Regions from separate parts of the Streptomyces sp. NPDC058000 genome, predicted to be linked through region 1. Evidence: riboswitches for the same ligand, from Rfam matches in the RefSeq annotation. Region 1 holds a riboswitch; each other region holds the start of a gene.

Region 1 (7,704 bases):
GGCCAGTTCCGCGGGCGGCGGGGTGCCCTCGGGGGGCCTGGGCGCCGGGCGGGTGGCCCGGGTGCTCACCGCCCGGCGGGCGGCCGCAATCGGTTGTCGGGGGACGAGTCGGAGCCGGGAGTCGCGCGGAGTACGGGACGTCACAGGAGCAGTCTTGCCGCTGACGGCCCGAAAGCCCAATCGGAACCCGGTTTGCGGCTCTTCGGGCCCGCGTCACCGCGCCGCCCCACTCCTGAGGGGGGCCGTTGTCCCCCCGTACACCTCCGGGCCTGGCCTGAGTCCTTCGGGGGCGGTGCCGGCCGTCGGTCGGCGGTGTCACATGAGCGGGGTGAGGAAGCGGCGCAGGGTCTCCTCGTAGCGGTCCGGGGCGGCGTTCCACATCGCGGCGTGCGGGGCGTGCGGGACGGGCTGAAGGGTGATCAGTTCCGGACGGCGGGCGGCGAAGCGGCGGGAGGCGTCCCAGGGGGCGAGGGTGTCCTCGGGGCCGTGGAAGACGAGGACGGGCGCGTCGAGTTCGTCGGGGTCGACGGCGTCGGCGGGACGGTCGACGGGCAGCCCGGTGTGGCCTTCGGCAGCGCGGACGGCCAGCGGCAGCAGGGCGCGCGGGATGTGGCGAGCGGTGGCCAGGGCGCGGACGGTGGCGTGCCGGTCGAGGACCGGGGAGTCCAGGACGAGGCCGGAGACGCGGTGGCGCAGCCCGGAGTTGACGGCGGCGCGCAGCGCCATGGTGGCGCCGGTGGACCAGCCGTGGAGGACGACCGCGCGGGCACCGTAGCTGACGGCGTAGCGGATGGCGGCGTCCAGGTCGCGCCATTCGGTGTCGCCGAGGTGGTGGATGCCGTCGGTGGTGCGCGGGGCGCCGGCGTCGTTGCGGTAGGCGAGGGAGAGGACGGGGAAGTGGTGGCGTTGCAGGAACGGCAGTACCACCATGGGGTGTTCGCGGGTGGTGCCGATGCCGTGGACGGTGATGACCCAGGTGTCGCGGGCGCCGGGCACGAACCACGCGGGCAGGGCGCCGAGTTCGCCGGGGATGTCGACGTCGGCGCAGGGGATGCCGAGGGTGTCGTAGGGGTTGCCGACGTGCACCTGCGGGGTCAGCCGCATCCGGGCGCCGGGCCGCAGGGTGCCGTGGGTGACCCGCTCCAGCCGGCGCACCACGGCGTCGGCGGGGTGCGGGGTGCCGTGGACGACGGGTCCGACCACCGCGTGGCAGCCGGCGCCGGAGAGACCGTAGGTGCCGGGCCTGAGGGAGACCAGGCTGCGGGTGAGGGCGATGTGCTCGCCGGCCGCGGAGTGGACGGTAAGCCGGGAGTCACCGGGGAAGGGATGGCCGGGCGACGGTTTCAGGGCAACATCGCCGGCGTACCGCCCGGCCGCCACGGCGGCCACCACGGCACCGGTCACGCTGGTGGCGGTCACCGCCGCCACGGTCCCCAGTCGCACCTCTCCAGTGTGCGCAGCGCCGCCGGTCCCGGCCACCGGGCGCCCGGTGCCGGCGGCCGGACCAGCGGTGTTGTGCGGTGCAGAGGGCCGTGCGGGGTGCGGTGGGGGGTCCCGCCGAGGGTTACGCGGGGTCGTCGGCGGACTGGCCGTAGCCGCGCAACCGCTTGCCCGCGGCGTCGAGCTGGGCGGGCGACAGCAGGCTGGGGGTGTGGCCGGGCACGGTGACGGCGGTGAGCCAGACCCGGCACATCCATTCCAGTTGGGCGGTGCGGTCCAGTGCCTGGGCGAGGTCGGCGCCGTAGGCGATGGTGCCGTGGTTCTGGAGGAGTGCGGCGGTGCGGTCGCGGAGCGCGTGGAGCATGTGGGCGGCGAGTTCGTCGCTGCCGTAGAGGGCGTAGGGGGCGACCCTGACGGGGCCGCCGAGCGCGGCGGCCATGTAGTGGATGGGCGGGAGTTCGGTGACGAGGGTGGAGACCGCGGTGGCGTGCGGGGCGTGGGTGTGCACGACCGCGGTGGCGGTGGTGTTGCGGTAGACGGCCAGGTGGAGCGGGAGTTCGCTGGTCGGGCGGAGTCTGCCGATGATCGCGCGGCCGTCGAGGTCGACGCCGGTGAGGTCGGAGGGGCCGAGCCGGTCGTAGGGGACGCCGCTGGGCGTGACGAGGATCAGGTCCTTGACGCGGACCGAGACGTTGCCGGAGGTGCCGACGACGAGGCCGTCGGCGGCGGTCCGGCGGGCGGTGGCGACGAGCTCACTCCAGGCGTCGGCGAGGTGGTCGGGGTGGTCCTTCATGCTGTCCTCCGGTGCGACGCTGCGGGACGTGCGGAAACACACGAGGGCGCTGCACGACACCGTACGAGCAGGCCGGGGCACTGTACGCCCTGATACCAACTGTCCGGTATCCGCCATATGGGGGTAACTGGCAGCCTCAGGGCGATTGGCCGGGGATCGACCATCTTGCGCCGATCATCCATTAACGTCGAGTGAACTACACCCCTCACATGTCATCACCCAGGGGGACCCATGACCTGTGACCGCTCCACCCCCCGGACCAGGCTGGCGACCGCGATAGCGGTGGCGTCACTGGCCGGCACCGCACTCGCCGAACACCCTTCCCGGGCCGTCGCGGACAGCCGACCCCTCGGGCACGACGTCTCCTCGTACCAGAAGCAGATCGACTGGCGGGCGGCCCGCGCGAAGGGCGCGCGATTCGTCTACGTCAAGGCCACCCAGTCGGACAGCTACCGCAATCCGTACTTCTCCGCGCAGTACAACGGCTCCCGGGCGGCCGGACTGCTGCACGGCGCCTACCACTTCGCCGTGCCCAGCGCGTCGTCGGGCACCCGGCAGGCCCGGTACTTCCTCCGGCACGGCGGCCACTGGAAGGCGGACGGCTGGACGCTGCCGCCCGCCCTCGACATCGAGCACAGCCCGTACGACGCCCGGCAGCCGTGCTTCGGGCTGGATCGGACGGCGCTGGTCCATTGGATACGGGCGTTCAGCGACGAGGTGCGGCGCAGTACCGGCCGGCGGCCGGTGATCTACACCACCGCCCGCTGGTGGGACCGCTGCACGGGCGGCAGCCGGGCCTTCGGCGCGACCCATCCGCTATGGCTGGCGGACTACTCGGGCGCGGCGCGGCTGCCCGGCGGCTGGTCGTACCCGACCATTCGGCAGTACGCCTCGCACGGGCCGCTGCCCGGAGATCAGGACCGCTGGAACGGGACCCTGGCCCAGCTCAGGAAATTTGCCGACGGATGAGGAGGAAGTGACAGCAGGGGCGCCTCCGCGTGAACACTGCGGGGGTGTCACCGCGGCGCCCGGCCGAGTTCACTTTCCGTTCACCCGTCGTCCGTACGGTCCCCACGACACTGACCATCGAGCGGATTGCCTGGGTGAATGGAACACATCACGCTTCTCATCGGGATCGTGATCGTCACGGCCTTGGTGTTCGACTTTACGAACGGCTTCCACGACACGGCCAACGCAATGGCCACCACCATCTCCACCGGCGCCCTGCGACCCAAGGCCGCGGTGGCGATGTCGGCGGGACTCAATCTCGTCGGGGCGTTCCTCTCCGTCGAGGTGGCCAAGACCATCTCCGGCGGCATCATCGACGAGAGTGCCGGCATCAGACCTGAAGTGATCTTCGCCGGTCTGGTCGGCGCCATCATCTGGAACCTCCTGACCTGGCTCGCCGGCCTTCCCTCCAGCTCCTCGCACGCCCTCTTCGGTGGTCTGATCGGCGCGACGCTGGTGTCCGTCGGCACCGGCGGCGTGCACGGCCAGGCCGTTGTGATGAAGGTCCTGATCCCGGCGGTGGCCGCGCCGTTCGTCGCGGGGCTCGCCGCGATGGCGGCGACCCGGCTCACCTACCGGCTGACCCGCGGCCGCGCCGAGGCCGACACCGCCAAGGGCTACCGCGCCGGGCAGATCGCCTCGGCGGCACTGGTCTCACTGGCCCACGGCACCAACGACGCACAGAAGACGATGGGCGTGATCACCCTCGCGCTGATCACCGGCGGGGTCATCGCCCCGCACTCCGACCCGCCGATGTGGGTGATCGCCTCCGCGGGCCTGGCCATCGCGCTCGGCACCTACCTGGGCGGCTGGCGGATCATCCGCACCATGGGCAAGGGCATCACCGACATCCGGCCGCCGCAGGGCTTCGCCGCCCAGACCGGCGCCGCGGCCACCATCCTGGCCTCCTCCCACCTCGGCTTCGCGCTCTCCACCACCCAGGTCTGCTCCGGCTCCGTGATGGGCTCCGGACTGGGCCGCAAGGGCGGCGTGGTGCGCTGGTCCACGGCCGGGCGGATGGTCGTGGCCTGGGGGCTCACCCTGCCGGCCGCCGGTCTGGTCTCCGCGGGCGCCGCGTTCCTCGCCGACCAGGGCACCTGGGGCGTGACCGCGGTCGCCGTCCTCGCACTGGCCGTCTGCGGCGGCATCTGGGCCGCCTCCCGGCGCAAGCCGATCGACCACACCAACGTCAACGAGGGTCCGGCGGCGGAGCCGGCCGGTGTCGTCACCGCGGCGCTGAAGACCGTCTCCCCTCCCCCGGCGGGCCCGATCGCCCCGGCGACCCCCGCCCCGGCAACCACCGAAGCGCCGGACGCCGCGGCGGCTCCCAACCAGCCCAACGCACCTGTCGTTCCCACCCAACCCATCCCAGCCGTTGCCCCCGCCCAACCCGCGTCAGCCACCTCCTGACGCCGACCGCCCTGACCTAAGGACTACGCAATGCACATCGACTGGGCAGCTCTCGGCCAGGTCTTCGGCGTCAGCCTCGTGGTGACGGTGGGGATCGTGGGCCTGTTCACCGTCGGGATCGCGGGGACCTCCCGCAAGCCGGCCGTGGACGGCGACGCGGGGGCCACGACGGCACCGGGCGCGGGGGCGCGCGCCGGGGCACTGGCGGCCTTCGCACTCTGCGCGGCCGCGGTGGCGTACGGGATCTACCTGATCGTCGCCGCCTGAGACCGACGCCGGCCCGGCCGGCAACGGGTGGGGCGTCCGGCGGGCGCGGCAGCAGCCGCGGCCCCCGGGCGCCCCGTCCGCGTTCTCGGGGCCTCGCGTCCGTGCGCCGGGGCGCCCTGTGGTGTTGGCCACAGGGTCGGCGGCGGGGCTGCATCGCAGGTCAAGGGCGAGTTGACGGACCCTCGCGGGCGTGGTGGACTGCCGGGGCCAATCGGCGACAGCAGAGGAAGTCCGGTGCGAATCCGGCGCGGTCCCGCCACTGTCACCGGGGAGTGCTCCTCCAGCGAGGGCCACGGCCCGTACGCACTCCGTACGGGCGGGAAGGCCGGGGGAGGCACCGATCCGGGAGCCAGGAGACTCTGGTCGCCGTCACGTCGAGCCAGGGCGAGGACCCTGAGTGAGGACAAACCACCATGCCTGGCTGCCCGTCGAGAGCTCCACTGCCCGCTGCCGCAGGGCCCCTTCGAGGGTGCACGGCGGCCTGATCCGATGCGCGGCGAACACGCGGGATATGCGTGCGGCGCGGCCCTCGGCTTCCTCGGTGACCTGATCGCGGCGGATCCACGGCGCGGCCATCCGGTGGCCGCGTTCGGCCGGGCCGCAGCCGCCGTCGAACGCCGACTGTGGCGCGACCACCGCGGCCACGGGGCGGCCCACACCGTGCTGTGCGCCGGCGGTGCGGCCGCCGGTGCCGCACTGCTGGAGCGCGCCGTACGGCACCACCCGGGCGCCCGGGCCGCGTTGACCGCGGCGACGGTGTGGGCGGTGCTGGGCGGCACGTCGCTCGGCCGGGAGGCACGGGCCGTCGGCGGTGCGCTGGCGGCGGGCGACCTGGACGCGGCCCGGGCGCGGCTGCCGCACCTGTGCGGGCGCGATCCGCAGGCGCTGGACGGGCCGCAGATGGCCCGGGCGGTGGTCGAGTCGGTCGCCGAGAACACCTCGGACGCGGTGGTCGGCGCCCTGGTGTGGGGCGCCGTCGGCGGAGTGCCCGGTCTGGTGGCGTTCCGGGCGGTGAACACCCTGGACGCGATGGTCGGTCACAAGTCGCCGCGCTACCGGCGGTTCGGCTGGGCCGCGGCCCGCCTCGACGACGTCGCCGGCTGGCCCGGCTCCCGACTGACCGCGGCACTGACCGTACTGGCGGGCCCGGACCGGCGCGGCGCGCTGCGGGCCTGGCGAGCGGACGGCGGGGCACACCCGAGCCCCAACGCGGGCCCGGTGGAGGCGTCGTTCGCGGGTGCCCTGGGCATCCGCCTGGGCGGCACCCTGGCGTACGGCGGGCGGGTGGAACACCGGCCCGTACTCAACGGCGGCGGGCGGCCGCCCGAGGTGCCCGACATCGAGCGGGCGGCACGGCTGTCCCGGCGGGTGAGCCTGCTGGCGCTGGGCGTCACGGTGGCGGGTCGGTTCGCGGCGGGCGCGGTACGGCGCCGCATCAAGGGAAGGGTGACCCGGTGAACGGGCGGAGGAAGACGGCCGGCGGGGCCGTGGGCGGCGGGCTGCTGGTGGCCGGGACGACGTCCGATGCGGGCAAGAGCGTGGTGACCGCCGGCATCTGTCGCTGGCTGGTGCGGCAGGGCGTCTCGGTGGCGCCGTTCAAGGCGCAGAACATGTCGCTGAATTCGTTCGTGACCCGGGAGGGCGCGGAGATCGGCCGGGCGCAGGCGATGCAGGCGGCCGCGGCCCGGGTGGAGCCGACCGCGCTGATGAACCCGGTGCTGCTCAAGCCCGGCAGCGACCGCAGCAGCCAGGTGGTGCTGCTGGGGAAGCCGGTGGGCGAGCTGAGTGCCCGTGGCTACCACGCGGGCCGGCAGGAGCAGTTGCTGGGCACGGTGACCGACTGCCTGGCGGAGCTGCGGCGCACCCACGACGCGGTGATCTGCGAGGGCGCCGGCAGCCCGGCCGAGATCAACCTGCGGCGGACCGACATCGTCAACATGGGCATCGCCCGGGCCGCGCGGATCCCGGTCGTGGTGGTCGGCGACATCGACCGCGGCGGCGTCTTCGCCTCGTTCTTCGGGACCACCGCGCTGCTGTCCGAGGAGGACCAGTCGCTGGTCGCCGGCTACCTCGTCAACAAGTTCCGCGGCGATGTGACGCTGCTGGAGCCGGGGTTGGAGATGCTGCGCGGGATCACCGGGCGGCGCACCTACGGTGTCCTGCCGTACGCGCACGGGCTGGGCATCGACGAGGAGGACGGGCTGAGTGTGTCGCTGCGCGGGGCGGTCCGCGAGTCGGTGGTGGCGCCGCCGGCCGGCGAGGACGTGCTGCGGGTCGCGGTGTGCGCGGTGCCGCTGATGTCCAACTTCACCGACGTGGACGCGCTGGCGGCCGAACCGGGCGTGGTGGTGCGGTTCGTGGACCGGCCCGAAGAGCTGGCCGACGCGGACCTGGTGGTGCTGCCGGGGACCCGCGGCACGGTCCGCGCGCTGGCGTGGCTGCGCGAGCGCGGACTGGCGGACGCGGTGGTCCGGCGGGCCGCGGAGGGCCGCCCGGTGCTGGGCATCTGCGGTGGCTTCCAGATGCTCGGCGAGCACATCGAGGACGAGGTCGAGTCGCGGGCGGGCGCGGTCGAGGGGCTGGGACTGCTGCCGGTCCGGGTCCGGTTCGCGGTGGAGAAGACCCTCACCCGGCCGTCCGGTCGGGCGCTGGGCGAGCCGGTGGAGGGGTACGAGATCCACCACGGCGTGGCCCAAGTGGCCGGCGGCGAGACGTTCTTCTCCGATGACCGGGGCAACGGCCTGGACGGCTGCCGGGTCGGCGCCGTGTGGGGCACGCACTGGCAC
Region 2 (7,704 bases), on a different contig from region 1:
ACGGCCACACGTGCACGACCCGGAGCGGCGCCGACCGCGCCCGGGCCGCCTCCGCCGCCCACCGCAACGCCCGCTCGCTGTCCGGGGATCCGTCCACACCGACGATGACCGGCAAGGTGCCCATACATGCCTCCACCCATGAACCCGTTGAACTTGTCGAACCCGTTGAACCCGTGCGCGCCGGTGTACGTCTTCGCACACCGGCCCTCCGGCGTCCGTACGTCCGTACGTCCGCATACACCCGGTACATCTGCTTGCACTGCCATAAGACCCGATCTGACCGCACTGGACGGGTTTTGACCGGCTCACCTTCATCCTGCCCCGGCACCCGTGGGGGACACGGGGACGAAGGTCCCTCCCCCGGCACGGAGTAGAGTCGAACGTCACCACCCCGCCCCTCTCCCGCCCCGGGCGCGGATCCGAACCACTGACGCGAGGCACACTGCGGTGAACCACCCCCCGGTCGTCGAATGGACCGAGGACGACCAGGTCCGTACCGCCCATTGGCAGTCCGAGAACGGCGCCCGGCCACCCCGCCGGATCGTCATCGCGGACGACCGCACCCGGGCCGACGAGGCATACCGGCTCGCCTGCGAGGGCACCGCGCTGCTGTGGCGCGGCGACTTCCACAACGCCCGCCAGTTGCTCACCGCACTGGCCCGCCGGGTCGACCGCCGCCCGCACAAGACGCCACCCGCCGACGTCACCCAGGCGTTCCATCTGCACCGCGCCGCCCAGAACCAGCGCGCCCGCATCCTCGGCATGCTGCTGGTCCCTCTCGACGCGGAACTGGCCGTCCCGTTGCACCGCGCCCCCGACGTCCGCGAGGCGTGCGCCCGGGCCTACGGCCCGCCGGACGGGGTCGAGCTGCCTGCCGGCGCCTCCGGCGACACCGCCGTCCTGGTGTCCCTGCGGGAACTGCTCGGCGTGATCGGCGCCAACGAATGGCGCCGCAAGGGCGTGGAGATCCCGGCCCTCGGCGGCGACCGGATCCACCCCCACTACGGCGTCTTCTCCCCGGCCCGCGGCGAATACGTCGACCTGGTCGCCGAGGCCCCGCTGCCCGACCGGGACCTGGCCTTCGACATCGGCACCGGCACCGGCGTCCTGGCCTCGGTGCTGGCACGCCGCGGCGTGCGGCGGGTCGTGGCCACCGACCAGGATCCGCGCGCCCTGGCCTGCGCCCGGGAGAACACCGCCCGGCTGGGCGTCGCGGACCAGGTGGAGATCGTCGCGGCCGACCTCTTCCCGGCCGGCCGCGCCCCGCTCGTCGTCTGCAATCCCCCCTGGGTCCCCGCCAAGCCGACCTCGCCCGTGGAACACGCGGTCTACGACCCCGGCAACCGGATGCTGCACGGCTTCCTGACCAGTCTCGCCGACCATCTGACCCCGGGCGGCGAGGGCTGGCTGATCCTCTCCGACCTGGCCGAACACCTCGGTCTGCGGCCGCGCGCCGAACTCCTCGCCGCATTCGCCGAGGGCGGCCTCACCGTCCTCGACCGGCTCGACATCGCCCCCCGCCACCCGCGCGCCCGGGACACCTCCGACCCGCTGCACGTGGCCCGCGCCGCGGAGGTCACGTCCTTGTGGCGGCTGGGCGCGGCGGCTTAGCGGCGTAGTGGAGTAGCGGCCTAGTGGAGTAGCGGCGTAGCGAAGCAGAGGCCGGGGTCCGGGGCTCGGGTCCCGACTCGGGCCGTGGCGTCACGCCGACCTGCCGCACGGGGCGCGTCGGACGGGGCGCATCGGACCGGGCGCGTCGGACCGACCGTGTCAGACCGGCCGCGTCGGATCGACCGTGTCGGACCGGTCCTACGGCCGCAGTCCGGCGCACGCGGTGCGCACATAGCGGCGCCAGTCCCCGGCGTCGTTCCGGATCACCGCGGCCAGCCCGCACACCGCCATCACCACGTCCGTGACCTCGGCGTCGGCCCGGACCGTGCCCTCCTCCTTGCCGCGGGCCAGGAGTTGGGCGGCGACCTCCTCGGCGCGCTCCCGCCCCTCCCCGCCCGGCTCGGTGGAGCCGAACGCCGCCTCGATGGCCGCGGACAGCCCGCGCTCGGCGTCGAGCACCTCCCCGATGTGCGTGAGGTAGGCGGTCAGCCCCTCGGTCGCGGTCGGGCAGGCCAGAGCGCGGCCGCGCCCGAACTCCACGATCTCCGCCTGCCGTTGCTCCCCGACGGCGGCGATCAGGGCGGCCCGGTTGGGGAAGTGCCGGTAGACCGTCCCGACCCCGACGCCCGCGGCACGGGCGATCTCGGGCATCTGCGCCTCGTCGCCGCGCGCCCGGAACACCTCCCGGGCGGCGTCCAGCACACGGCCGCGATTGCGTTCGGCGTCGGCCCGCGGCCGGCGCTGTGGGGCGGAAGGGGTGGGGGAGGGGGACACACCGCCGATGCTACTGGCCGCACACCGGGCGGAATCGGACGCCGCCCGCCGGGCCACCCCGACCGCCCGGCGGGCACCCCTGCCCATCAGGCACGATGGTCCCATCATGAACCTCGACGACCTCGTGGCCCGTGCCCGCCGGCTCGCCGCTTCCGCGACGCCCGGCCGGCGCCGGCTGCTCGGCATAGCCGGGCCGCCGGGCGCCGGAAAGTCCACCCTCGCCGCCCGGCTGGCGGCGGAGCTGACCGGCCAGGCCGCGCTCGTCCCGATGGACGGCTTCCACCTCGCCGAGGCGGAGTTGCGCCGCCTGGGCCGTAAGGAGCGCAAGGGCGCGCCGGACACCTTCGACCCCGCCGGCTACGCGGCCCTGCTGGCCCGTCTGCGCTCCCCCGAACCCGGCACGCCCGTCTACGCGCCGGCCTTCGACCGCCGCATCGAGGAGCCGGTCGCCGGCAGCATCCCGGTGGCGCCGCACATCCCGCTCGTCATCACCGAGGGCAACTACCTCCTGCTGCACTCCGACCCCTGGGCACGGATCCGCGAACTCCTCGACGAGGCGTGGTACATGGACCTGGACGCCCAGGAACGGGTACGGCGACTGATCGACCGGCACGAGCGGTTCGGCCGCCTGCGGGTCGATGCCGAGGACTTCGTCCGCACCTCCGACGAGGCCAACGCCCGCCTCGTGGCGGCCACCCGCCCCCGGGCCGACCTCGTCGTCTCCTTCACCGCCGACGAGGCCCCCTCCCCACTGGACGACTGACCCCGCCCCCCTGCCCCTTCCCATCCCTTCCCATCCCTCCCCGCCCCGCCTCGCGGCGGTTCCCCCTCACCCCTCCCTACCGAGTATCAACACCCCTTCCAAAACGACATCATGAATGTCACTATGACAGCGTGAGTGTCATCAAGGGGATGTGGACGGGGACACGGAGGGGGATATGAACGGGGATGCAGAGGGGGACCTGGGCGGGGACATGGGCAGTGGCATGGAGGGGGACACGGGCGGGGGCATCGACAGGGACATCGACGGGGATGCAGCGGCCGCCGAAGAGCTGCTGTACGACGTCATCCGGCGACTGCGGCCGCTGCACCGGACGATCGTGCGCGCGACGGAGCGCGAGCTCGAAGGCACCGGCCTGACCGCCGGCGAGCGCACCCTGCTCGACGCACTGCGCGCCCACGGCCCGCGCACCGTCCCGCAGTTGGCGCGCTCCCTGGACCTGGACCGGCAGCCGGTGCAGCGCTGGGTGAACCACGCGGCGGAGCTGGGCCTGGTCGTGACGGCCCCCAATCCCGCGCACCGCCGCTCCTCGCTGATCCGACTCACCGACGAGGGCACGGCGGTGGTGCACGGGATCCGGGCAGCCGAGGCGGCGGAGCTCCGGCGCAGTCTGACCGACCTGTCGACCGGGGAGGTCCGTACGGCACTGCGGGTCCTGGATCGGCTAGGTGAGGAATTCCGGCACTTGGCGGACGGCTCGCGCGTTCCCCCGGAGGAAAGCGGCAATCCCGAAAAGCGGGACGCCGCCCACCCGGACGCCGCACAGGACGCGATATCGCCCGCAATCGGGCACCGGCCACCGGCGCCCGCCCGTCCGACCGACCGCCCGACGCGCACAGAACGGCCCGCAGAATGACGCACGACTTCCAGGCCTGGTCCGAGATCGACAACGACACCGTTCCGGTCGACGACGGCGAGCTGTTCTACGAGACGGCCGGCTCGGGGCCCGCGGTGATACTGCTGCACGACGGGATGCTCGACCAGCACATGTGGGACGAGCAGTTCGCCTGGCTGGTCAACTCCGGCCTGCGGGTGGTCCGTTACGACGCGCGCGGTCACGGCCTCTCCTCCACGGTGACCGGTGACTGGGCCAACCACGACGACCTGGCGACCCTGCTGGACGCGCTCGACATACCGCGCGCCGTCCTCGTCGGCCTCTCGCACGGCGCCCGGGTCGCACTGGACACCGCCCTCGCCCACCCTGCCCGGGTCACGGCCCTCTTCCTCGCCTCCCCCGGAATCAGCGGCCGCGCCTTCACCGACCCCTTCCTCCTGGAGCACATCCGGGAGCAGGTCGCCGCGATCGGCGAACCGGACGGCGCCGAGCGCTATGTGGAGCACTTCCTGCGGATGTGGGTGGACGGTCCGCACCGCGCGCCGTCCGCCGTGCACCCCGGCTTCCGGGAGCGGATGCGCGCCTCCGCGTCCGCCAATGTCGAGGTGCACGCCGACGACGCGGGCCCGGGCATGCCCCTGGAGGTCGGCGCCTTCGACCGCCTGGGCGAGATCCGGGTGCCGACCACCGTCCTCGACGGCGACCTCGACTCCTCCGACATCTCCGCGAACGCCCATGCCATAGCGCTGCACGTCCCCGGCGCCCGCCGCATACGCGTGCCGGCCGCGGGCCACATGGTCAATCTGGAGAACACCCCGCTCTTCGACCAGGAGTTGCACAGCTTCCTGTCGTCCCTGGCCCTCTGACCCGAGCCGCCCGGCGCCCGGTCGCCGCCTGCACCGGGCACCGTGCGTGGCCGGTTCTCGCCGGTGCCCGCTAGAGTGACCGGGCCGTGGTGTTCGGGAAGACCGGTGCTGGACCTCGTGTCCCAAGCCGGCGCGGCCCTCGCCACTGTGATCGGGGAGTTTCCACCCCTCTCCGTACGCGCCGAGCGCGCGTACGGCGCCACTGACCGCAGCCTGCGGCCGGGAAGGCGGGGTGGACGCGTGCACCCGTAAGCCAGGAGACCGGCCACGGCATCTCACGAAGTGATCCACGAGGTGCTGGAGCGTGATGGCCGGATGGCCCTGTCCACTGATTCCCCGAGCAATTCCCCTTCTCCCCGCAATTCCTCCCTTATCGGCATACCCGGCTCCACCGGGTCGTTCCGCTGGCAGCGCCGTGACACCGTGCGCACGGCGGGCCTGATGGCCGTGATCGCCGCGCTGCACGTCGTCGCCTTCGGCGTGCTGTTCCTGCTGGTCGTGCCGGGCCACTACACGGTCGGCAGCCAGGTGTTCGGCGCCGGACTCGGCATCACCGCATACACCCTGGGCATGCGGCACGCCTTCGACGCCGACCACATCGCGGCGATCGACAACACCACCCGCAAGCTGATGGCCGACGGCAAACGCCCGGTCTCGGTGGGCTTCTGGTTCGCCCTCGGCCACTCCAGCGTGGTCGTCGTGATGGCCGCGCTGGTGGCGGGCGGCGCCCAGCTCGCCGGCGCGCTGATGAACGACAACTCCCGTACGCACCAGACGCTCGGCCTCGTCGGCACGACCGTCTCCGGCACCTTCCTCTACCTCATCGCCGCCCTCAACCTGGTCGCCCTGATCGGCATCCTGAAGGTGTTCCGGGCGATGCGGGCGGGCTCGTACGACGAGCAGGAGCTGGAGGCGCACCTCGATTCCCGGGGCTTCATGAACCGGATCCTCGGCCGGCTCACCAAGTCCATCAGCCGCCCCGGCCAGATGTACCCCCTGGGCTTCCTCTTCGGAGTCGGCTTCGACACCGCGACCGAGGTGACGCTGATGGTGATGGCGGGCAGCGGCGCCGCGGCGGGCCTGCCCTGGTACGCGGTCCTGTGCCTGCCGCTGCTGTTCGCCGCCGGGATGAGCCTGTTCGACACCCTCGACGGCACCTTCATGAACTTCGCGTACCAGTGGGCGTTCGCCAACCCGGTGCGCAAGGTCTACTACAACCTCACCATCACCGGGCTGTCGATCGCGGTCGCGTTCCTCATCGGCACCATCGAGCTGGTGACCGTCCTGCACGACAAGCTCGGTCTCGACGACCCGCTGACGGCCGGGATCTCCGCCCTCAACCTGGACAACGTGGGCTTCATCATCGTCGGCGTGTTCGTCGTGGTGTGGGCGGCGGCACTGGCGTACTGGCGACTGGGCGGCGTCGAGAAGCGCTGGGCCGCCCGGACCCAGGAGGCACCCTCCGCCCAGGGCACCGTCCCGGCCCCCCGCGCGGAGGGAACCGACACCCCCTAGAGACACCCCCACACACGCCTGCGGCCCTCCCCACCACCCGGTGGGGAGGGCCGCAGCACGCGAACAGGTCACGCCGGGGCGGCGCCTCAGGTGGCCGAGCCGGCCGCCGCACCCGTCAGCAGGTCCGGGCCCCAACGCTCCAGCGCCGCCGCCAGGTCGAGCGGCCGCAGCCGGTCCGGCTCGTCCGCCCCCGGCCAGTCCTCCTGGGGCACCCGCCACATCACCTCGAACTCGTTCCCGTCCGGGTCCCGGGCGTAGAGCGACTTGGAGACCAGGTGGTCGGTGGCGCCGACCAGCGCGCCCCGCTCCCGCAGCTGCGCCGCGATCGCCGAGAGGTCGCCGAGCGTCCCGACCTCCCAGGCCAGGTGGTAGAGCCCGATCCGGCCGCTCTCCGGCCCGGGCGCGTCCGACCCCACCGCGAACAGCCCCAGGTCGTGGTCGTTGTCCGAACCGGGCGCGCTCAGGAAGGCCGCCCGCCCCGGAATCTCCACGTCCACCGTGAACCCCAACACCTCGGTGTAGAACGCCACCGACCGTGCCACCTCACGGATGTACAACACCGCATGATTGAGCCGCCGTACGGACATCAAAGCCTCCCGTCTTCCCTCACGTCGTCGCCCGGCCGTTGCCTGGCCGGCCCTCTGACCGATTCCCGGGCCAATTCCCGGGCCGATTCCCCGGTCGTTCCTCTGACCGACTCCACGGCCGATTCCCGGTCGTTTCTCTGAGGCCGCCGCGCCGGGGTCGCGTCCGCGCCCCTCCGGACTCACTTCCGGAGCAGCAGCACGATCGCCGCGAGCACCGCGCTCAGAACCAGCGCGGCCGCCCCGTACACCAACCGGTGGGCACGCAACCCGGGCAGGAAGCGGTCGACGGCGTAGCGGCCGGGCCCGGTCAGCGCCAGCGCGGCCGCCCCGGTGACGATCAGCAGCTCGTACTCCACGCCCTGGGGCGCGAAGAAACCGCCGCCCCACTTCACCGCCAGCGCATTGATCATCGCGCCGACCACGGCCGCGCCGGCGAGCGGCGTCAGCAGCCCAAGCACCAGCCCGAGCCCGCCCAGCGTCTCGGTGAGCCCGGCGAACAGGGCCATCACCTTGCCCGACGGATAGCCACTCGCCTCGAAGAACTTCCCGGTGCCGTCCAGGCCCGGACCGCCGAACCAGCCGAACAGCTTCTGGCCGCCGTGTGCCGCCATGGTCAGTCCGAGGACCAGCCGCAGCAGAAGCAGGCCGACGTCATAGCCGTGCAGAGAAGGGGCGAACCGCACCGCGGCACCGGCGCGATCGGCTCCGAACGTGCTGTGGGGGGTTGTCATGACA
Region 3 (7,704 bases), on a different contig from region 1:
TGGGAAAGAGCATCGCGGCCTCCTCGTCATCGGCCCATGTCACAAGCCTAGTCACCACCCGGAAGAGCGCGAGTTGTCGCACAGACGGCGACGCCCCGTGACGTGGATGGTGGCGGGGACGGTGCTCGCGGCGGGGCTCGGTGTGGGCGCGTACCTGCTGCTGGGCGGTGACAGCGGCGGCCCGCCGGACAAGTACGTGACGATGCCGGTGTGTTCGGCGGCCGCGGCCGGGCGAGTTGATGGGGTGGACCGGGCGCACCGCGACAGGTCACTCGGGGCGGAACTTCGCGCCCCAGGCAGTGACGTCCAGTTGGGCGTCGGTGCCGATGTCCAGGAAGAACGGCCGGATCCGCGCCGCTTCGCCGGGCGCCGGGGCGACCTTCAGGTATGCGCCCTGGCGCGCGGCGTCGAACGAGGTGATCCGGTTCGTCCAGTGCAGGTGGGCGGTGGCGCTCTCCCCCGGGGCCAACGTCAGTGGGGCGGGGCCCTTGTTGCGGCCGGCGTCGGTGTAGGGGTTGTCGTGGGTGATCTTCAGCGGTACCGGGTCGCGGTCCTTGTCGAGGGCCTCGATGACGGGGTAGCCGTTGACGCGGTACATCGTGGTCCGCAGTTGCGCAGCTCAACGGCGGTGGCGCGGTGGCCCATTGCGGTCCCGGTCGGCTGACGTCAGGGGCGGGCCCCGGTCGGGTGTTGCCTTGCGTGCACCAGTCCGGCGACGAGGTTCGCCCGCTCGGTCATGGCGTCGACCACCAGGTACTCGTGGTCGGCGTGCGCGCCGCCCCCGACCGCGCCGAGGCCGTCGAGCGTGGGAACCCCCAGGGCGGCCGTGAAGTTGCCGTCGCTTCCGCCGCCGACCGCCGTGCCTTCGAGGCCGGGCAGCAGCGTCCGTGCCACCGCGAAGAGTTCGGTCGATGCCGATTCGGGCATCGGGGGGCGGCCGATGCCTCCTTGGACCGTGACCTCCGCCCCGTCGAGATGCGGAACCAGTGCCGCGAACGCGGACTCGATGCGGTCCTTCTCGCCGGCCGACTCGACCCGGACGTCGACGACGACGGTCGCCTCCGCGGGAACGACGTTGTCCAGGGTGCCCGCGGACGCGACGGTCGGGGTCACGGTCGTGCCGATGTCGGGGCGGCCGAGCGCGGCGATGTCCAGTACCTGATGTGCCGCTTCGACCAGGGCGTTGATGCCGGCGGCGGGCTCCAGGCCGGCGTGCGACGCCCGGCCCGCGATGGAGACCTGGAACGTGCCGCAGCCCTTGCGGCCGGTCTTCAGGGCTCCGCCGTCCGCGGCGCCCTCGAACACGAGCACCGCGCCGCAGGCCAGGGCTCGTTCTTCGATGAGTGCGCGCGAGGAGTGGGAGCCGACCTCTTCGTCGGCGGTCACCAGGATCTCGACGCCCGACCGGTCGTCGAGCGTCGCCAGACCGTGGATGGCCTGCACCAGTCCGCCGAGCATGTCGAAGACCCCGGGACCGGTCGCCTGCCCGTCCCGGACCGTGAACGGGCGGCGTTCCAGGGTGCCGAGCGGGAACACCGTGTCGTGGTGACCGAGGATCAGCACGGTGGGCTCCCCGCCGGCCGACCAGTGGACGTGCGGTCCGGCTGCGCTCTCGACGAGGTTGGCGCGCCCGCCGAGGCGGCGCTCGATGACGGCGGCGACGGCTTCGGCCGATGCCTTCAAGGCATCGACATCGCGCGAGGGAGACTCGGTTTCGACGAGTGTCTTGAGGTCCTCAAGCATCGCGTCAACACGCACGGGGGTGGACTTGCGCAGCGTCATGGCGCAAGGGTAGCCGCCAGGCCGGGGCGGAATTCCAGGCAGTTGGCGTACGACGGGCAGGAGGAACGCCGCGGGCAGCGGGCCGCCGGTCCGGTCAGGACCAGCCGTGGTCGCGGAGTCGGCCCACCTCGTAGCCCCGTTGTGCGCAGGTGTCGAGGATGCGGGGCAGGGCCCCGAGGGCGGAGCGCCAGGCACCGGGGGCAGAGGTGCAGTCGGAGTCGTGCAGGAGGATCGTGCCGCCGCCGTGCAGGTCGCGGGTGACCGTTCGGTGGACCGACTGCGGGGTGGCCGAGGCGGTCCAGTCCTTGCCCCAGCAGGTCCACAGGACCGGGGTGAGGCGCAGGCGGCGGGCGGCCAGATGGGCGGCGGTCGACATCACCCCGTACGGGGGCCGGAAGAGTGCGGGGGCGCGGCCGGTGAGGTCGCCGACCAGGTCCCGGGCGCGGGCCAGGTCGTCGTAGGTGGCCCGGGGGCCGCGCAGGAGCAGCGGGCGGTGGAGCCAGCCGTGGACCGCGATCTCGTGTCCGGCTGCGGCGATGTCGCGCACCAGGCCGGGGCTCCGGTGGGCTTGGTTGCCGAGGAGGAAGAAGGTGGCGGTCACGCGGCGTTCGGCCAGCGTCTCCAGGAAGAAGGGGGTGGACCGTGGGTCGGGGCCGTCGTCGAAGGTGAGGGCGACGTGGCCGGCGCTGCCCCGGCCGGCCAGGCGGGGCATGACGCGGTTGCGCAGCGGCCCGAAGGTGGCGGCGACGGGTGCGGCGTGGGCGGCGGCGAGTGCGGGCAGTACGGCGTAGGCGGTGGTGCGGAGCAGGCGGGTGCGGGTCATGAGCGGTGCCCCTCCGGGTGGTGGCCTGCCGGTGTGTGGAAGTGGGCCGCGTCGTCGAAGTCGAGTTCGTGGCCGAGGGCGTGGATGAGGCGGGGGCCGTCGTGGGTGGTGGCGACCGCGGTGCCGATCGCGCCCGCCCACACGGTGCAGGCCACGACGGCGGTGGTGACGAGTCGTCGGAGGGCCTGCCTGGCACGCCGCTTGGGGGCCGGTACGGCGGCGGGGCGGGCGACCGTTCGGCTGACCCGGACGATCTCGGCGGCGGGGCCGTCCGGCGCCCCGGCGAACAGGGCGAGGCCCGCCTCGCGCTGGAGGAGCCCGCGCGGTCCGTCGATCAGGTCGCCGAGGACCTCCGCGAGGTCGGCGGGGTCGCGGATCCAGGCGGCGACGCCGGCTTCCTCCAGGGCGGCGGCGTTGGTCAGGCCGTGGCCCGGTATGCAGCGGTAGCTCGCGACCGGCAGGCCGGCGGCGAACGCTTCCAAGGAGGTCAGGCCGCCCGCGTTCTGCACGAGCACGTCGGCGGCGTGCATCAGTCCGGGCATGTCGTCCACCCAGCCGAAGGCGTGGTCGACTCCGTCGGCGCGCAGCTGTGCGGCCAGTGACTCGTTGCGGCCGCAGACCACGACCGGTACGGCGGCGCCGCAGTCGCGCAGTTCCCTGGCCACCCGCCGCACCGGTCCGACGCCCCAGGAGCCGGCGACCAGCAGTGCAAGCGGGGCGTTCGCCGGCAGTCCGAAGCGGGCGCGGGCCGCGGCGCGGGCCTGTGCGTCGGCGGGGCGGAAGCGGGGGTCGGTCACCGGTCCGCGCACCCGGACGTCCGGCGCCCCGGCCTGCCGTGCCTGGGCCGCGGGGACCGGGTGCGCCGCGAGGTGGACGTCGACGCCGTCGGCCACCCACAGCGGGTGCACCGAGAAGTCGGTGAGGTAGGTGAGGACGGGGACGGTCAACCGGCCGTCGAGTCGGAGGTTGCCCAGCACCCGGCTGGCGCCCGGGTAGGTGGCGACGACCGCGCGGGTGTCCGGCGGCAGGGCCCGCAGCATGCGGTCCTCGGCGGTGCGGAGCAGGGCGCGGGCCAGTGGGCCGCCGCCTCCGGCGCGCTGGGTGCTGCGGTAGACGCGCTGGTAGGCCCAGGGGGCCTGGACGAGCATCCGGTGGTAGCCGTCGCGTACCAGCCGGCCGATCCGGGCGGGCAGCAGGTCGAGCAGGTCGAACCGGTCCACGGTGAGGCCGTCCGCGGTGAGCCGGCGGGCCAGTTCGGCGGCGGCGCCGTCGTGGCCTGCTCCGATGCTCGCGGAGACGATCGTGACGCGCTGCGTCGTCGTGGCCGTCGGCGCTGGTAGGGGGCGCAGGGTGGCGGCCGCGAGCGCGCGCAGGTGTGCCGTGCTTCCGAGGTAGAGCATGGTGTGTTCTTCCGCAGCAGGAGCAGGGGACCGAGCGCTCCGCGGTGCAGCCGGAGCGGGGCGGCGAAACTCTACAACATGTAGTAGATCAACTCGTACAACATGTAGGAGATCGCACGGAGAGCGTTTCCGCGCCCGAACCGGATCCCCGCGTTCTACAAGCCGTAGTAGCCCCGGAGTAGGCTGGGGCGCCGAACGGGAAGGGCGATGAACGGTGCACGAGCGGAAGCACGACGACGACGGCGAGGCATCCGGCAGGCGGGCCCGCGGCGAGCTGGAGAGCGGCGTACTGGCCGCCCTCTGGGGCGCCGAGCAACCACTGACCGCCCGCCAGGCCATGGAGCGACTACCCGGCGACCTGGCCTACACCACCGTGCTGACGATCCTGACGCGGCTGTACGACAAGGGCATGCTGGTCCGGCACCGCGCGGGCCGCGGCTACGCCTACGCGCCGGCCCGGGACGAGGCGTCCCACACCGCCGAGCGGATGCGCACCCTGCTGGAGCGCGGCTCGGACCGGGAAGCGGTGCTCACCCGCTTCGTCTCCGAACTGTCCCAAGAGGACGAGCAGTTGCTGCACCGACTGCTGGCCGGCCCCGACGCCGACCGCGCCGACGAAGGGCGATGAGCCGGTGACGATCAGTGTGTACGTCCCGCTCCTGATCACCCTCGTCCTCGCCGTGCTCGCCCCCCGTGCGGCCCGGCGGCTGCCTCCGCGACCGTCGGCCTGGTCCCTGGCCTGCGCCGCGCTGGTGACGGCCACCGGCTGGCTCGGATCGCTGGCCCTGTTGGCGTTCACCGGCCTCGCGCAGATCCCCGAGGTCGCCCGGGAGGGCCACTGGTCGGTGACCGCGTTGCGCGCCGAGGACCCGGTCTCCCTCGCCGTTGCGGCCCTCAGCGCCGCGGCCCTCGCCTGGAGCGCCGTATCACTGGGGGTGGCCGCCGTCCGGCAGGTCCGCCAGGTCCTTCGGGCCCGGCAGGAGTGCGCCCGGATGCTCGGCGACACGGAACTGACCGTGCTCGACGACGAGGTCCCGCGGGCCTTCGCCCTGCCCGGCGCACCCGGCCGGATCGTGGTGTCCCGCGGCATGCTGCGCAGCCTCAGCGGCGAGGAGTGCGCGGCCCTGCTGGCGCACGAACGGGCCCACCTCCGCGGCCGGCACTACCTCTTCCAGGTCGTGTGGCAGCTCACCACCGCCGTCAATCCCCTGCTCCGCCCGATGGCCGACGCCGGCGCCTTCGTACTGGAGCGCTGGGCCGACGAAGCGGCGGCGGCCCGGGTCGGCAGCCGCACGGTGGTCGCCCGCGCCGTCGGACGAGCCGCCCTGGCCACCTCCGCCGCCGCCCGGCCCGGCGTGCTGGCCGCGACCGGCGGGCCGGTGCCCCAGCGGGTGCAGGCCCTGCTGGCGCCCCCACCCCCGCCCCGCACCCTGCCCTTCGCGGCGGGCGCCCTCCTGCTCACCGTGTGCTGCGCCAGCCTGGCCAACGCCGCATCCGACAGCGACCAGATGGTCGAGCGCGCGCAGCGGGCACGGTGCGTGGCGCTCGTCATGGCCATGGACGCCCCGGGAGTCGCACGCCCCCGGCAGGATTTCGAGGACTGCCGCGACCATCACGGGCACCGGGACCACCGGGATGACTGAAACAACTGCGACCACTGAGACCGCTGTCGTCCTGATCAGCAGCTGAGTGCCTGCCGCGACCGGACGTGAACCCACCGGGCCGGGCAGAAGCGCGCGGACGGCCTTTCCCACCCTCGGCCCGGAACAAACGCGTCAGCCGGTTGTCCCATCTCACCTTCCGCATGATGGACGGGACCCGACGCGCCGCTGGCGCGCACCGTAGGCTGACCGGTGCAGCTGGTTCGCCCCGTCCGCCAGGCGGGAGGCGTCGCAAGAGGGAACCCGGTGGGAATCCGGGACTGCCCCGCAGCGGTGAGTGGGAACGACCGCCGTCATACGCACTGGGCCCGGCCGGGCCTGGGAAGCGACGGCCACTAGGAATCTCGTACGACACGAGACGCGCCCGCGAGTCCGAAGACCTGCCAACTGCCCGTGCGCGAAGGACTCGTGCGCGGACATCCCGGTGACCCCGAGGGCGGGCTGGGGGGTGCCCCCGGACGAAATCCGGGGGAGTTCATACCAGGCGGACCAGCGCGCCCTGTCGGGCGACTGCGCTCCGCCGGGTCCGTCACCCCTTCGCGCTCTCGTCCCGTTGCCGGGATCTCAGGGATTCATCTCGCGAAGGAGATCTCCGTGACCGTCAAGTCCAAAGCCGTGACCACACGGGCCACCGTGTACGGCTACCCCCGGCAGGGACAGCACCGGGAGTTGAAGCAGGCCGTCGAGGGCTACTGGAAGGGCCGCGTCACCGCCGACGCCCTGCGTGCCACCGCCGCGGAACTGCGCCGGACCCATTGGCAGGAGCTGGCGGACGCCGGCATCGACGAAGTCCCGACCGGCGACTTCTCCTACTACGACCACGTCCTGGACGCCAGCGTCATGGTCGGCGCGGTTCCCGAGCGTCACCGCGCGGCCGTCGCCGCCGATCCGCTCGACGGGTACTTCGCGATGGCCCGCGGTACCCAGGACGTCGCACCGCTGGAGATGACCAAGTGGTTCGACACCAACTACCACTATCTCGTCCCGGAGTTGAGCCCGGACACCGTGTTCACGGCCGACTCCACCCGGCAGGTCGCGGAATTCACGGAGGCCCTCGCCCTGGGGCTGACCGCGCGGCCGGTCCTGGTCGGTCCGGTCACCTACCTCCTCCTCGCCAAGCCCGCCCCCGGTGTGGCCGACGGCTTCGACCCGCTCACCCTCCTCGACCGGCTGCTGCCGGTGTACGCGGAGGTCCTCGCGGATCTGCGGGCGGCGGGCGCGGAGTGGGTACAGCTCGACGAGCCCGCCCTCGTCCAGGACCGCACCCCGGCCGAACTCAACGCCGCCGCGCGGGCCTACCGCGATCTCGGCGCCCACACCGACCGGCCCAAGTTGCTGGTCGCCTCCTACTTCGACCGGCTGGGCGACGCCCTGCCGGTGCTGGCCAAGGCCCCGATCGACGGGCTGGCGTTGGACTTCACCGAGGCGGCCGCGGCCAACCTGGACGCGCTCGCCGCCGTCGGCGGTCTGCCCGGCAAGCGCCTGATCGCCGGCATCGTCAACGGCCGCAACATCTGGGTCAACGACCTGGAGAACTCCCTGTCCGTGCTGGCCACGCTGCTGGGCCTGGCCCATCGGGTCGACGTGGCCGCCTCGTGCAGCCTGCTGCACGTCCCCCTCGACGCGGCGGTCGAGCGGGACATCGCACCACAGATCCGGCGCTGGCTCGCCTTCGCCCGGCAGAAGACCGCCGAGGTCGTCACCCTCGCCAAGGGCCTGGCGCGCGGCACCGGTGCCATCACCAGTGAACTCTCGGCCAACCGCGCCGATCTGGCGTCCCGGGCCGCTTCCCCGATCACCCACGACCGGACCGTACGGGCCCGCGCCGCGGCCGTCACCGAGGCCGATGCCCGTCGCTCCCAGCCGTACGCCGAGCGGACCGCCGCCCAGCGCAGTCACCTCCGCCTGCCGCTGCTGCCGACCACCACCATCGGCTCGTTCCCGCAGACCGGCGAACTGCGCACGGCGCGCGCCGACCTGCGGGCCGGACGGATCGACACCGCCGGCTACGAGGCGCGCATCGAGGCCGAGATCCAGG

The links. A riboswitch is a leader RNA that binds a small molecule or an ion and turns the genes downstream of it on or off. The one in region 1 is predicted to bind cobalamin.
Region 2: linked by a shared signal. The riboswitch ahead of ACFVT2_RS31865 (HoxN/HupN/NixA family nickel/cobalt transporter) and the one ahead of ACFVT2_RS06410 (cobalamin biosynthesis protein) in region 1 are both predicted to bind cobalamin.
Region 3: linked by a shared signal. The riboswitch ahead of metE (5-methyltetrahydropteroyltriglutamate--homocysteine S-methyltransferase) and the one ahead of ACFVT2_RS06410 (cobalamin biosynthesis protein) in region 1 are both predicted to bind cobalamin.

Annotation. Positions count from the first base shown of each region.
Region 1 covers NZ_JBHVQS010000004.1:56,348-64,051, forward strand. Annotated here, with positions in the region: gene ACFVT2_RS06380 (hypothetical protein) at 1-144, opposite strand, end outside; gene ACFVT2_RS06385 (alpha/beta hydrolase) at 316-1,443, opposite strand; gene ACFVT2_RS06390 (class II aldolase/adducin family protein) at 1,565-2,233, opposite strand; gene ACFVT2_RS06395 (GH25 family lysozyme) at 2,465-3,202, shown strand; gene ACFVT2_RS06400 (anion permease) at 3,341-4,651, shown strand; gene ACFVT2_RS06405 (hypothetical protein) at 4,682-4,918, shown strand; cobalamin riboswitch at 5,141-5,278, shown strand; gene ACFVT2_RS06410 (cobalamin biosynthesis protein) at 5,408-6,376, shown strand; gene ACFVT2_RS06415 (cobyric acid synthase) at 6,373-7,704, shown strand, end outside.
Region 2 covers NZ_JBHVQS010000046.1:24,575-32,278, reverse strand. Annotated here, with positions in the region: gene ACFVT2_RS31895 (universal stress protein) at 1-124, opposite strand, end outside; gene ACFVT2_RS31890 (methyltransferase) at 448-1,611, shown strand; gene ACFVT2_RS31885 (TetR/AcrR family transcriptional regulator) at 1,810-2,385, opposite strand; gene ACFVT2_RS31880 (nucleoside/nucleotide kinase family protein) at 2,492-3,148, shown strand; gene ACFVT2_RS31875 (MarR family winged helix-turn-helix transcriptional regulator) at 3,324-4,022, shown strand; gene ACFVT2_RS31870 (alpha/beta fold hydrolase) at 4,019-4,867, shown strand; cobalamin riboswitch at 4,938-5,152, shown strand; gene ACFVT2_RS31865 (HoxN/HupN/NixA family nickel/cobalt transporter) at 5,183-6,382, shown strand; gene ACFVT2_RS31860 (VOC family protein) at 6,469-6,969, opposite strand; gene ACFVT2_RS31855 (DoxX family protein) at 7,149-7,700, opposite strand.
Region 3 covers NZ_JBHVQS010000017.1:83,968-91,671, reverse strand. Annotated here, with positions in the region: gene ACFVT2_RS19025 (hypothetical protein) at 1-13, opposite strand, end outside; gene ACFVT2_RS19020 (DUF4232 domain-containing protein) at 269-598, opposite strand; gene ACFVT2_RS19015 (M20 family metallopeptidase) at 667-1,782, opposite strand; gene ACFVT2_RS19010 (polysaccharide deacetylase family protein) at 1,877-2,605, opposite strand; gene ACFVT2_RS19005 (glycosyltransferase) at 2,602-4,005, opposite strand; gene ACFVT2_RS19000 (BlaI/MecI/CopY family transcriptional regulator) at 4,220-4,633, shown strand; gene ACFVT2_RS18995 (M56 family metallopeptidase) at 4,638-5,648, shown strand; cobalamin riboswitch at 5,849-6,069, shown strand; gene metE (5-methyltetrahydropteroyltriglutamate--homocysteine S-methyltransferase) at 6,261-7,704, shown strand, end outside.